DNA from 2 places in the Microbacterium sp. 4NA327F11 genome. Region 2 is predicted to be linked to the other one. Evidence: predicted binding sites of a transcription regulator. Region 2 holds the regulator's gene; the other holds the start of a gene.
The links. The regulator HrcA, encoded in region 2, represses chaperone genes, less so after heat shock. The targets are predictions, from matches to a motif close to TTNGCACTCGNNNNNNNCGAGTGCNAA.

Region 1 (5,521 bases), on a different contig from region 2:
GTTGTGCAGGTAGTTGCATTCGCTGCATCTGGTTTCCGAAATTGCGGCAAGTGGCAGGCTTACTCGACCCTGCTAAGGTGGAGTCCTCGCAAGGGGACCGAGGGTTCAAATCCCTCCGTCTCCGCCAGAAACCCCCGGATACCCGGGGGTTTTCGCGTTGTCCGTGAGTTCTCGAGTGCGTCAGGAGTCGGCCAGCGCGCGGGCCGCGATGAACGCCTCGGAGGCGCGCACCTCGAGCGCGGCCTGGGTGGCCGTGGTTCGCTCGATGAGACGATGACCCATCAGCCGCTCGGCCTTCTCGAGCCTGATGACCAGGGTGTTCCGATGGATGAACAGGCGGTCGGCGGCGGGTGCGATGCGCATGCGTGTGTCGAAGAACACTCGCACCGTCTCGCGCAGCTCGGCATCTCGTCCGTGTCTGCCGACAGGTCTTGCAGCACTGTCTCGGCGAACCACATCGCCCGTTCCGGGTCCTGCAGCAGGAGCGCCCGCAGGGCGACGTCGCGGTAGAGCGCGCCGCGGCGCCGATGCTCGCCCCGACTCACCGCGAGCGCCGCGAGTGACTCAGATGGCTTCTCCGGAAACCCGCGCGACCCGGATGGGCTTCGCCGATGCCGACGAGCAGTGTGTCGTCGAATCGCAGGGCATCGAGGGACTCCACGCGCACCGGGCTGTCTGTCGTGACCCAGAGCCAGACCTCGCCGGACCCTGTCGCGTGCCGCACCGAGCGCGTGGTGCCGACCGCGCGCTGCACGGCATCGGCGATCGCGTCCACCGCGCGCGGGGTCATCGTCGCTCCGGGCGGCGCGCCGATCGTGCTCGCCAGATGCCAGCTCTCGACCGGAACCCCCAGCACGGATGAGGCCACCTGGTCGTCGACCGCTTCTCCGGCGACGAGGGAGCGCACCATCGCCCGCCGGCGTGCGTGTTCCGACTGGAACGCACGGCGCCGCTCCGCATCGATTGCCGAGATGAACGCACCCACCCACCCGTCGACGGTCTGGGTCACGACGCGGGTGAGTGCGGGGACCGCGGCCGCCCCTCCGAGTTCGACCACCCGAGAGACGAGGGCGTCGAGCCACGCGTGCTGCATCATGCGCATCGTGTCGACGACTCGTCCCAGCGGAATGTCGCGGGCGACGATGTCGTCGGCGAACGCGCGCTCTGCCAGGCGCTCGTCGGGGGTGGTCGGTTCCGATGCGAGGCACCGCTCGATCGCCTCGGCGAGCACGTGCTCGGCGAGGGCGCGCATGTGGGGCCACGGCGCGAGTGCGTCCGCATCGGGCAGCGCTCTCAGTACACCGAGCGTGTGGTCCACCGTCGCGACCACCCAGCGCACCGGCACCTCGCCGAGTGCGGCATGCAGGCGTTCCAGCTCGTCGTCGGGCAGTGAGGCGGCCGTCGTGGGGGCGCCGTCGAGCGTGCAAACGAGCTCGCGCAGCCGACCCGGGGAGGACATGCGGTCAGCCTAGGCGCACCGTGCACTCTGCACAGAGAGCGCTGTGAAGAGTGGTCGAAGCGACCGATGAGCGGCGACGCGAACACCGCGATCGTGGTGGTCATGCGGGACAACCGCCCGCGAACATCCCCCGTGATCAGGAGGTCACCGTCATGCCCGAATCGAACATCATCGCCGTCACCTTCGACGACCGCTCGAACGCCTTCCAGGCGCTCAGCGAGCTGAAGGGAGCAGGCATGGAAGGCCGCGTCGACGTCGCCGCCGCGGCCGTCGTCACCCGCGACGCCGACGGGCGCATCTCGATGCCCGACGGCGTCGACAACAACGGCGCCGTAGGCACCTGGGGCGGCAGCCTCGTGGGACTCCTGATCGGCGTGATCGGCGGACCCATCGGCATGCTGCTCGGCTGGACGGGCGGGCTGCTCGTGGGCGGCGCCTTCGATCTGCGGCGCGTCGACCGCTCAGCGGGCGCGCTCGAGCAGATCAGCAGTGCCATCCCGATCGGCGGCACCGCCCTCGTCGCCGAGGTCACCGAGTACGCCCGTGAGGTCGTCGACGGTGAGATGGCGAAGCTCGACGGCGTCGTCATCCGGCGCCCGCGCGAGGAGGTGCTCGACGAGATGGAGGCCGCCGAGGAGGCCTACCGTGAAGCCGAGAAGGAGGCGCGGCGTCACGCGCGTGAGCAGCGCAAGGCCGAGCGCAAGGCCGATGCGGCGGAGCGCACCGCGGCGCTGAAGGAGAAGCTCGGCGCCAGTTGATCCGCCATGCGAAGAGGGCTGCCGGTGCAGGAGCGCCGGCAGCCCTTCGCCGCGCGTTCGGCGGGCGGGCCGGGCGGAAGTAGGGTCTTCGGTCCGCCGATGGGCGTGGCATCCTTCGGCGAGCCGGCCTGCTCCGGGGGACTGTGCACAATGCGCAGTCGTGGGCTCCGGACGCGACGGGGCGATGCCGCCCGGGATCTCACCCATTTCGCCGTCGGTGAACGACGCCGCTTTCGCTGGCACTCTCAGTGCCCGAGTGCTAATCTCACACTAGTTGAGCCAATCAGACTCAACTTTCGCAGACCCGGGTGGATGCTGCATCCGCCCCGCTCACACAGGAGAACCCATGGCGACCTACGACCTGCTCCGCGACCTGGAGCGCTTCGCGACCACGACTCTCGACCAGACCCGCCGTGGTCCGCGCCAGATGCCGATGGACGTCTACCGCGACGGCGACCACTACGTGCTCACCGCCGACCTCCCGGGCGTCGACCCGGGTTCGATCGACGTCGACGTCGACGGACAGCTGCTCACCATCCGCGCCGAGCGCACCCTGCCCAGCGGCGAGGGCGTCAGCTGGATCACCCGCGAGCGGGAAGCCGGCGCCTACCTGCGCCAGCTGCAGCTCGGGCGTGGCATCGACACGGAGACCATCTCGGCGAGCTACCGTGACGGCGTGTTGAGTGTGACCCTGCCCGTCAGCGAGAAGGCGAAGCCGCGCAAGGTGGCCGTGGCCGGCGCCGCCGAGGCGGTCACCGTGACCGAGGGCGCGACTCCCGCCGCCTGACCCATCGACCGCGCCGACCCGCGCACAGACGGAGCGCCCCTGGCCCGAGTACGGGCCGGGGGCGTTCGCGCATTCCCGCAGCTACCGCAGGTCGGCGGGTTTCACCCGCACCGGTCCCATCCAGAGCGCGACGAGCACGGATGTGACCGCCCCGGCCGCCATGATGGCCGCGAGCACGACGATCTGGAACCGGCCCGCCTCCAGCGGCGAGATCCCCCCGAAGATCGCGCCGACGAAGGCGCCCGGCAGCACGACGAGACCGGTCGTCTTGGTCTGGTCGATCGAGGGGATGAGGGCATCGCGCACGGCCTGCCGCGCCAGCGCCAGGGTCGACTGCCGGGGCCGCGCGCCGAGGGCGAGCCACCCCTCCACCTCGTCCCAGTGGTCGACGATTCCGCGGGTGAACATGCGGCCGGTGAGGGTCGCGATGCTCATGGCGTTGCCGATGACGATCGCGCCGATCGCCAGCGCGTAGCGTGCGGTCAGCTCGAGCGCACCGGTCGCGAACACGATCGTCGTCGCGAACACGACCCCCGACACGATGGATGTCGTCATCATCGCCGCGTGGCGCCGGGACCATCCGATGCGTCCGGTCGCGACCGACGCCGCGATCACGAACATCGCGACGAGGGTCAGTGTGATCAGCCTCGCGTCGGTGATGAGTCCGGTCAGCAGCACGCTGATCACCGCGAGCTGCACCGCGCCGCGCACGATCGCCAGCAGCGGCGACCACAGGCCCGGCACGCGGAAGGCGGCGAGCACGACCGTCGTGACGGCCGCGAGCACCCCGACACCGACGAGCGAGGGGAGCAGGTCGGTCGGCGGATTCACAGCGCGAGCGTAGCCCCGCGGCATCCTGAGGCCCGAATCTCGGCGCATTCTTTGAATCGCACCGCCAGGATGGGCGCGTGAACATCATCGAAAGTCTCGGAAGCCTCGGTCCCCTCGCCCTCGTGCTCGTCGCCGTCATCGTCTTCATCGAGAACGGTCTGTTCTTCCCCTTCCTGCCCGGCGACAGCCTCCTGTTCGCCGCGGCGATCCTCGCGGTGCCGCTGAACACCTCCTGGGTGCTGATCGCGGCGATCGCCGCGGTCGCCGCGATCGTCGGCGCCGAGCTGTCGTTCTGGATCGGTCGTCGCTACGGGCGGCGCCTCTTCCGTCCCGGGGCGCGGCTGTTCAAGCCTGAGTACCTCGCCGAAGCACACGGCTTCTTCGAGCGCTACGGGGTGGGCGCGATCATCCTGGCCCGTTTCGTGCCGATCGTGCGCACCTACATCTCGCCCGCGGCGGGCGTCTCCGACATGCCGCGTGCCCGCTTCTCGATGTGGAACGCGATCGGCGCCGTGATCTGGGCGGGCATTCTCGGGCTCGCCGGCGCCCTGCTCGGCGGGGTGCCGTGGGTCGCCAACAACATCGAGTGGATCAGCATCGCGATCGTGCTCGTGACCGTCGCGCCGGTCGTCATCGGGGCGCTCGTGAAGCGCTCGAAGGCCAAGCGCGCATGAGCGCGACGACTTCGGATGCCGCGCGCTCGCGCGTGCCCGATCCGACGCCGTCGTTCTGGGTGGCCAAAGCCGCGTCGACGGCGCTGGGCGAGGCGCTGTCGGACTTCTCGATCCGGGTGCTGCCGCCGGTGGTCGCCGTGCTGATCGCGTTCGTGCTGTTCTGCGCGGCACTGGCGCTGCAGTTCACGCGTCGGCGCTACGTGCCCGAGGTCTACTGGTTCGCCGTCGCGATGGTGGGCGTCTTCGGCACGATGGCCGCCGATGTCGCGCACGTCGTCGTGGGCCTTCCGTATGCGGTGTCGGCGACGCTCTACGCGGTGTTCCTCGCGGCCGTCTTCCTCGTCTGGTGGCGGGTGGAGCGCACCCTGTCGGTGCACGCGATCACCACGACCCGGCGCGAGGCGTTCTACTGGGCGGCCGTCATCGGCACCTTCGCCCTCGGCACGGCGGTCGGCGACTTCGCCGCGGTGACCCTGGGACTCGGCTACGCTCCGTCGATCCTCGTGTTCGCGGTGCTCATCCTCGTTCCGGCACTCGGCTACCGCTTCCTGCGCTTCGGCGCCGTTTTCGCGTTCTGGTTCGCCTACGTGCTCACCCGTCCGCTCGGCGCCTCGGTCGCCGACTGGCTCGGCAAGCCCGTCGACGAGGGAGGGGTAGGCGTCGGCAGCGGCTGGGTGTCGCTCGGATTCGCGCTGGTCATGGTGATCGTCGTCGCGATCATCCGTCAGCGGCGCAGCGTGGCGGGCACGGCCCCGGTCGCCGCATCCGACCTCGGTCTGTGACCGGCGCGGCAGCCGCGCGGCATCGATCCGGCCGCTGAGCGCTCAGGCCGCGTAGAGCACGCCCGCGCCGTCCACCACGACGCCGACGGTGTCGCCCACGGCGGGAAGGTCGACGCCGAACACGCGCAGCGGCACCCGCGCCTCGGTGCCGTCGTCGCACACGACCGTGACGAGGGCGGTGCCACCGGTCTCGACGACGTCGAGCACGCGCACGGCGGGGGCCGTGGCAT
Region 2 (5,521 bases):
GCGGTGACATCACCCGAAAGCGCAAGCTCCTCGAGAAGCAGAAAGAGGGCAAGAAGCGCATGAAGATGGTGGGTCGCGTCGAGGTGCCGCAGGAGGCGTTCATCGCCGCCCTGTCGGGAGACGTGGACGGCAACGAGAAGAAGTAGGCGGGTGCACCACATGCGCAAGGGAACGACCCGGGACGGCGTCGTCGACTACGCGGCGGTCGGAGCCACACAGGCGGTCGACCTCATGCAGTACCCGCCGGAGCGGAGCCTCCCGGCAGAGTCGTCCTGGCGCATCGGCAGCGGCGAAGAGCGATTCCGCGCGGCGGGCGACGCGCTGCTGAGCTGGCAGGCGCTGCGTGATGCGGGCCTCACCGTGAAGGACGTCACCCCCGCCGCCGGCCCCACCTACGCCGGGGTGAGCTTCGACGAGAACCGTCAGCCCATCGCGCCCAGCCGTCTCGAGGCCGATCAGCGCTTCGACGCCGACGGCACACCGTGGGTGGCCGCGGGAGCGAGCGTGCGACTGCACGGCCGTGTCGACGGCATGAACGCCGACGGGCACCTCCGGGTCATCTTCGTCACGGAGGAGCCGCGCCGCGTCGGATTCGTGCTCGGCACCCTCGGCGAGTCGGTGGTCAGCGGGGAGGAGTCGTTCCTCATCGAGTGGCTCCCGAACGATGAGGTGTGGTTCTCGGTGCGGGCCTTCGACAGCCCGACCGCGTTGTCGTACCGGGCGCTGCGCACCCTCGTGCGCCGTCGTCGTCGTGCGCTGTTCACCCGCTACCTGCGCGCGGTGTCGCCCATGTTCACCACCCCGGCCTGATGCCCTCAGCGCTTCCCCTCGGCGATCCGGCTCCGGCCGACGGCGGCCTGCCCGACCTGCTCCCGGCCGCGCACCCCGACTTCGGCGTGTACGTGCACGTGCCGTTCTGCCGCGTGCGCTGCGGGTACTGCGACTTCAACACCTACACGGCGACGGAGCTGCGCGGCGCCAGCCAGGCGGACTATCCCGACGAGGTCGCGCGGGAGATCGCGCTGGCCGCGCAGGTGATGGATGCCGCGGGCCGGCGGCGGGCGGCGACATCCGTGTTCTTCGGCGGCGGCACGCCGACGCTGCTCCCGGGCGATGCGCTCGCGCGCATGCTGGGTGACGTGCGCGACGCGTTCGGCATCGCCGCCGATGCGGAGGTGACGGTCGAGGCGAACCCCGACACGGTCACACCGGCGCTGACGGCGAGGCTCGCCGAGGCGGGCGTGACGCGTCTGTCGATCGGCATGCAGTCCGCCGTTCCGTCGGTGCTGGCGACCCTCGACCGCACCCACGAGCCGGCCGCGGTCCCGCGGGCGGTCACTGCGGCGCGCGCGGCCGGGCTGCAGGTGAGCGTCGACGTCATCTACGGCACGCCGGGGGAGACGCTCGCGGACTGGGAGCGCACCCTCGACGCCGTCACCGCTCTCGAGACCGACCACGTGTCGGCGTACGCGCTGATCGTGGAGGAGGGCACGGCGCTTGCCCGCCGCATCGCACGCGGGGAGATCGACACGGTCGACGACGACGTGCAGGCCGACATGTACGAGCTCACCGACGCGCGCCTCGCGGCGGCGGGGTACGGCTGGTACGAGGTGTCGAACTGGTCGCGCGATGAGGCGACCCGCTCGCGACACAATCTCGCCTACTGGCGCGGCGCCGACTGGTGGGGGTTCGGGCCGGGCGCCCACTCGCACGTCGGCGGCGTGCGCTGGTGGAACGTGAAGCACCCCGCGGCGTACGCGCAGCGCCTGTCGGTGGGTTCCTCGCCCGCGGCGGGACGGGAGTCGCCGGATACCGCGTCCCGCGCCCTCGAGCGCACGATGCTCGAGGTGCGCATCGCCGACGGGCTGGCCGTGGCGAGCCTGCCGGCCACCGGTCGCGCGGAGGTGGCGGGGCTCATCGCGGACGGCCTGGTCGACGGGGCATCCGCCATCGCCGGGCGCCTCGTCCTGACGCTGCGCGGTCGACTCCTGGCCGACGCGGTCGTGCGACGGCTCACCGCCTGAGCCATGTGCGTCGCGCCGCGAGTGGCACCCCGGTCCGCGCTAATATTGGCACTCACGTGATGTGAGTGCCAGCGAGGGGAGGCGGAATGGTCAGCGAACGCGGCCTCGACGTCCTGCGGGCGATCGTGCAGGACTACGTGGCGACCCGCGAACCGGTCGGCAGCAAGTCGATCGTCGAGCGCCATGCCTTCGGGGTGTCGGCCGCCACCATCCGCAACGACATGGCGCTGCTCGAGGACGAAGAGCTCATCAGCGCGCCGCACACTTCGTCGGGACGCGTGCCGACCGACAAGGGCTACCGCGTCTTCGTCGACCACCTCGCCGAGTTGCGACCGCTCAGCACTGCCCAGCGCAACGCGATCGCCACATTCCTCGAGGCCCCTGCCGACCTCGACGACCTGCTCGCGCGCACTGTGCGCGTGCTCACGCAGGTCACCGGCCAGGTCGCTCTCGTGCAGTACCCGTCGTTCGAGCGCGCGAACGTGACGCACATCGAGCTCGTGCACCTCGGCGGCCCGCGCGTCGTCGTCATCCTCGTCACCGACACCGGTCGTGTGTCCCAGCGGATCGCGAGCCTCGGGACCGACCTCGACGACGCGGATGTCGCGACCCTCCGCGCCCAGGTCTCGGTGCTGGTCACGGGCGGCTCGGTGCAGGAGGGCCTCGGCAAGATCGCCCACACCCTCGCCGAGACGTCCACCCGTTCACCGCGAGAGGATGCTGCCTCGCGCGCGCTGCTCGCTGCCGTCGCCGAAGAGCTCGAAGAGTTCCGTCAGGATCGCCTCGTGATGGCGGGTGCCGCGAACCTGGCCCGACGCGAGTCGGACTTCCAGGGCAGCATCTACCCGCTGCTGGAGGCGATCGAGGAGCAGGTGACCCTGCTCAAGCTCATGACCGAGATGGCGGTCGACGCCGAGGGCCTGGCGGTCTCCATCGGCCGCGAGAACGAGGCGTTCGGGCTGAGCGAGGCATCCGTCGTGACCAGCGGCTATGCCGGCACGATCGGCGAGGCACGCCTGGGTCTGCTCGGGCCCACGCGCATGGACTACGCGACCAATCTCAGCGCCGTGCGCGCCGTGGCTCACTATCTGAGCCGCCTCATGGCCGACGACGAGCGCGCGCGATGACGAATACGACCCTGCCCGCTTCGCGGGCGGAGAGGTGACTGTGGCCGACCACTACGAGGTGCTGGGCGTCGAGCGCGACGCGAGCCCCGAGGACATCAAGAAGGCGTATCGACGGCTAGCCCGCCAGCTGCACCCCGACGTCAACCCGAGCCCCGAGGCGGCGGAGCAGTTCAAGCTCGTCACCCACGCGTACGACGTGCTCAGTGACGCCGATCAGCGACGCGCCTACGACATGGGCGGCGAGACGGGATCGCCGTTCGGCGGCGCCGGGTTCGGCGGCTTCAGCGACATCTTCGACACCTTCTTCGGCGGGGGCGGTGGGAGCCGGGCGCGCGCTCGTTCTCGCCGGGAGCGCGGCCAGGACGCGCTCGTGCGCGTGACGCTCGATCTCGCCGACGTCGTGTTCGGCGCGCATCGCGACCTCGAGGTCGACACCGCTGTGCTCTGCGAAACCTGCCAGGGCTCGTGCTGCCAGCCGGGGACGGCTCCCGTCACCTGCGACATCTGCCACGGCACCGGACACATCCAGCGCACGGTGCGCAGCCTCATCGGCAATGTCGTCACGCAGCAGCCCTGCGCGAGCTGCCAGGGCTACGGCACGACCATCCCGTACCCGTGCGCCACCTGCCAGGGCCAGGGACGCGTGCGCTCGCGTCGCACGGTCTCCGTCGACATCCCGGCCGGCGTCGAGACGGGCCTGCGCCTGCAGCTGCCGGGCTCCGGTGAAGTGGGACCCGCGGGGGGCCCGAACGGCGACCTCTACCTCGAGGTGACGGTCGCCCCGCACGACATCTTCAGCCGTGACGGCGACGACCTGCTCGCGACGCTCGAGATCTCGATGCCCGACGCGGTGCTGGGAACGACAACCCTGATCGACGCCCTCGACGGGCCCGTCGAGCTCGAGCTGCGCGCAGGGGTGCAATCGGGCGACGTGCTCACGATCAAGGGCCGCGGCGTCTCACCGCTGCGCGGCAGCGGCCGCGGCGACCTGCGCATCGGCGTGCATGTGCTCACGCCCTCTCGCCTCGACGCGAAGGAACGCGCCCTCATCGAGGAGTTCGCCCGCAAGTCGAAGGCGCCGGAGCCGCAGCTTGCGCAGTTCCACCAGGGCCTCTTCGCGCGGCTGCGTGACCGGTTCCGGAACGGCTGATCCGTGGCGCTCCACTTCGTGGACGATGGCGCCGCCGCCGCGAGGGCCGGTGACACCGTCTCACTCACCGGGGCCGAGGCACATCACGCCGCCGCGGTGCGGCGTGTGCGCCCGGGGGAGAAGGTCACGGTCGGCGACGGCCGCGGCGTGTGGCTCACCGGCACCTGCGAGTCGGTCTCACCGAAGCTCGTCGTCGTGCGCATCGACGACCGACGGGTGGATGCCCCGCCCGCCACCCGTCTGCGCCTCGTGCAGGGCCTCGCCAAGGGCGATCGCGACGAGCTGGCCGTGCAGGCCGCCACTGAGCTCGGGGTCGACGAGATCGTGCCGTGGCAGGCAGCCCGCAGCGTCTCCCGCTGGGACGCGGGCAAGGCCGTCAAGGGACGGGACCGCTGGGAGGCGATCGCCCGGGAGGCGGGCAAGCAGGCCCATCGTGCGTGGCTCCCCGAGGTGAGCCCGCTCGTGACCACCCGTGAGCTCGCCGGCCGGGGTGCGGCATCCCGTCTTCTCGTGCTCGAGCCGACCGCGAGCGTGCGCCTCGCCGACGCCGTGAGCAGCGACCTCGCCGATGTGACCTTCATCGTCGGCCCCGAGGGGGGAATCGCCCCCGACGAGCTGACCGCGCTCGCGGACGCGGGAGCGGAGCTCGTCCGACTCGGCGACACGGTGCTGCGCACCTCGACCGCCGGCCCCGCGGCGCTCGCCGCCGTGTCGGTGCTGCTCGGGCGCTGGTGAGACGGGCGCCGGTAGACTCGTTCCTATGAGCGAAGCCTCCGTGTTCAGCCGCATCCTCGCGCGTGAGATCCCCGCCGAGATCGTGGCCGAGACCGACACCCTCTTCGCGATCCGCGACATCGCGCCGCAGGCTCCGGTGCACCTCCTGGTGATCCCGAAGTCCGCCGAATACCGCGATGTCACCGAGCTCGCGGCCACCGACCCGGCCCTGCTGGCGGAGATCGTCGCCCTCGCCTCCGAGCTCGCGGCCCAGCACGCCGACGGCGACTTCCGGCTCGTGTTCAACTCGGGCGCCGGTGCCGGCCAGACGGTGTTCCACGTGCACGCCCATGTGCTCGCGGGCGGCCTTTCGGAGCAGGGGCTCGGTGCCTGACTCCGAACCCGTCACCCGCCGCCTCCTCGCGGACGGCGTCGCCATGGTGCGTCTGCTCGGCCCGCAGGACCGCCTGCTGCGCGTCGTGGAGCGCGCGCACCCCGACGTGCAG

Region 1: the regulator HrcA is predicted to act here: its motif matches at 2,454-2,480, upstream of FFS51_RS12600 (Hsp20/alpha crystallin family protein).

The regions. Positions count from the first base shown of each region.
Region 1 covers NZ_SCOB01000022.1:27,923-33,443, reverse strand. Annotated here, with positions in the region: gene FFS51_RS12615 (helix-turn-helix domain-containing protein) at 181-387, opposite strand; gene FFS51_RS12610 (hypothetical protein) at 542-1,459, opposite strand; gene FFS51_RS12605 (DUF1269 domain-containing protein) at 1,612-2,217, shown strand; gene FFS51_RS12600 (Hsp20/alpha crystallin family protein) at 2,564-3,004, shown strand; gene FFS51_RS12595 (ABC transporter permease) at 3,086-3,859, opposite strand; gene FFS51_RS12590 (DedA family protein) at 3,913-4,509, shown strand; gene FFS51_RS12585 (COG4705 family protein) at 4,506-5,291, shown strand; gene FFS51_RS12580 (ABC transporter ATP-binding protein) at 5,334-5,521, opposite strand, start outside.
Region 2 covers NZ_SCOB01000018.1:25,843-31,363, reverse strand. Annotated here, with positions in the region: gene lepA (translation elongation factor 4) at 1-146, shown strand, start outside; gene FFS51_RS11550 (DUF1990 domain-containing protein) at 160-810, shown strand; gene hemW (radical SAM family heme chaperone HemW) at 810-2,024, shown strand; gene hrcA (heat-inducible transcriptional repressor HrcA) at 2,111-3,151, shown strand; gene dnaJ (molecular chaperone DnaJ) at 3,192-4,301, shown strand; gene FFS51_RS11530 (16S rRNA (uracil(1498)-N(3))-methyltransferase) at 4,305-5,036, shown strand; gene FFS51_RS11525 (HIT domain-containing protein) at 5,062-5,409, shown strand; gene FFS51_RS11520 (PhoH family protein) at 5,453-5,521, shown strand, end outside.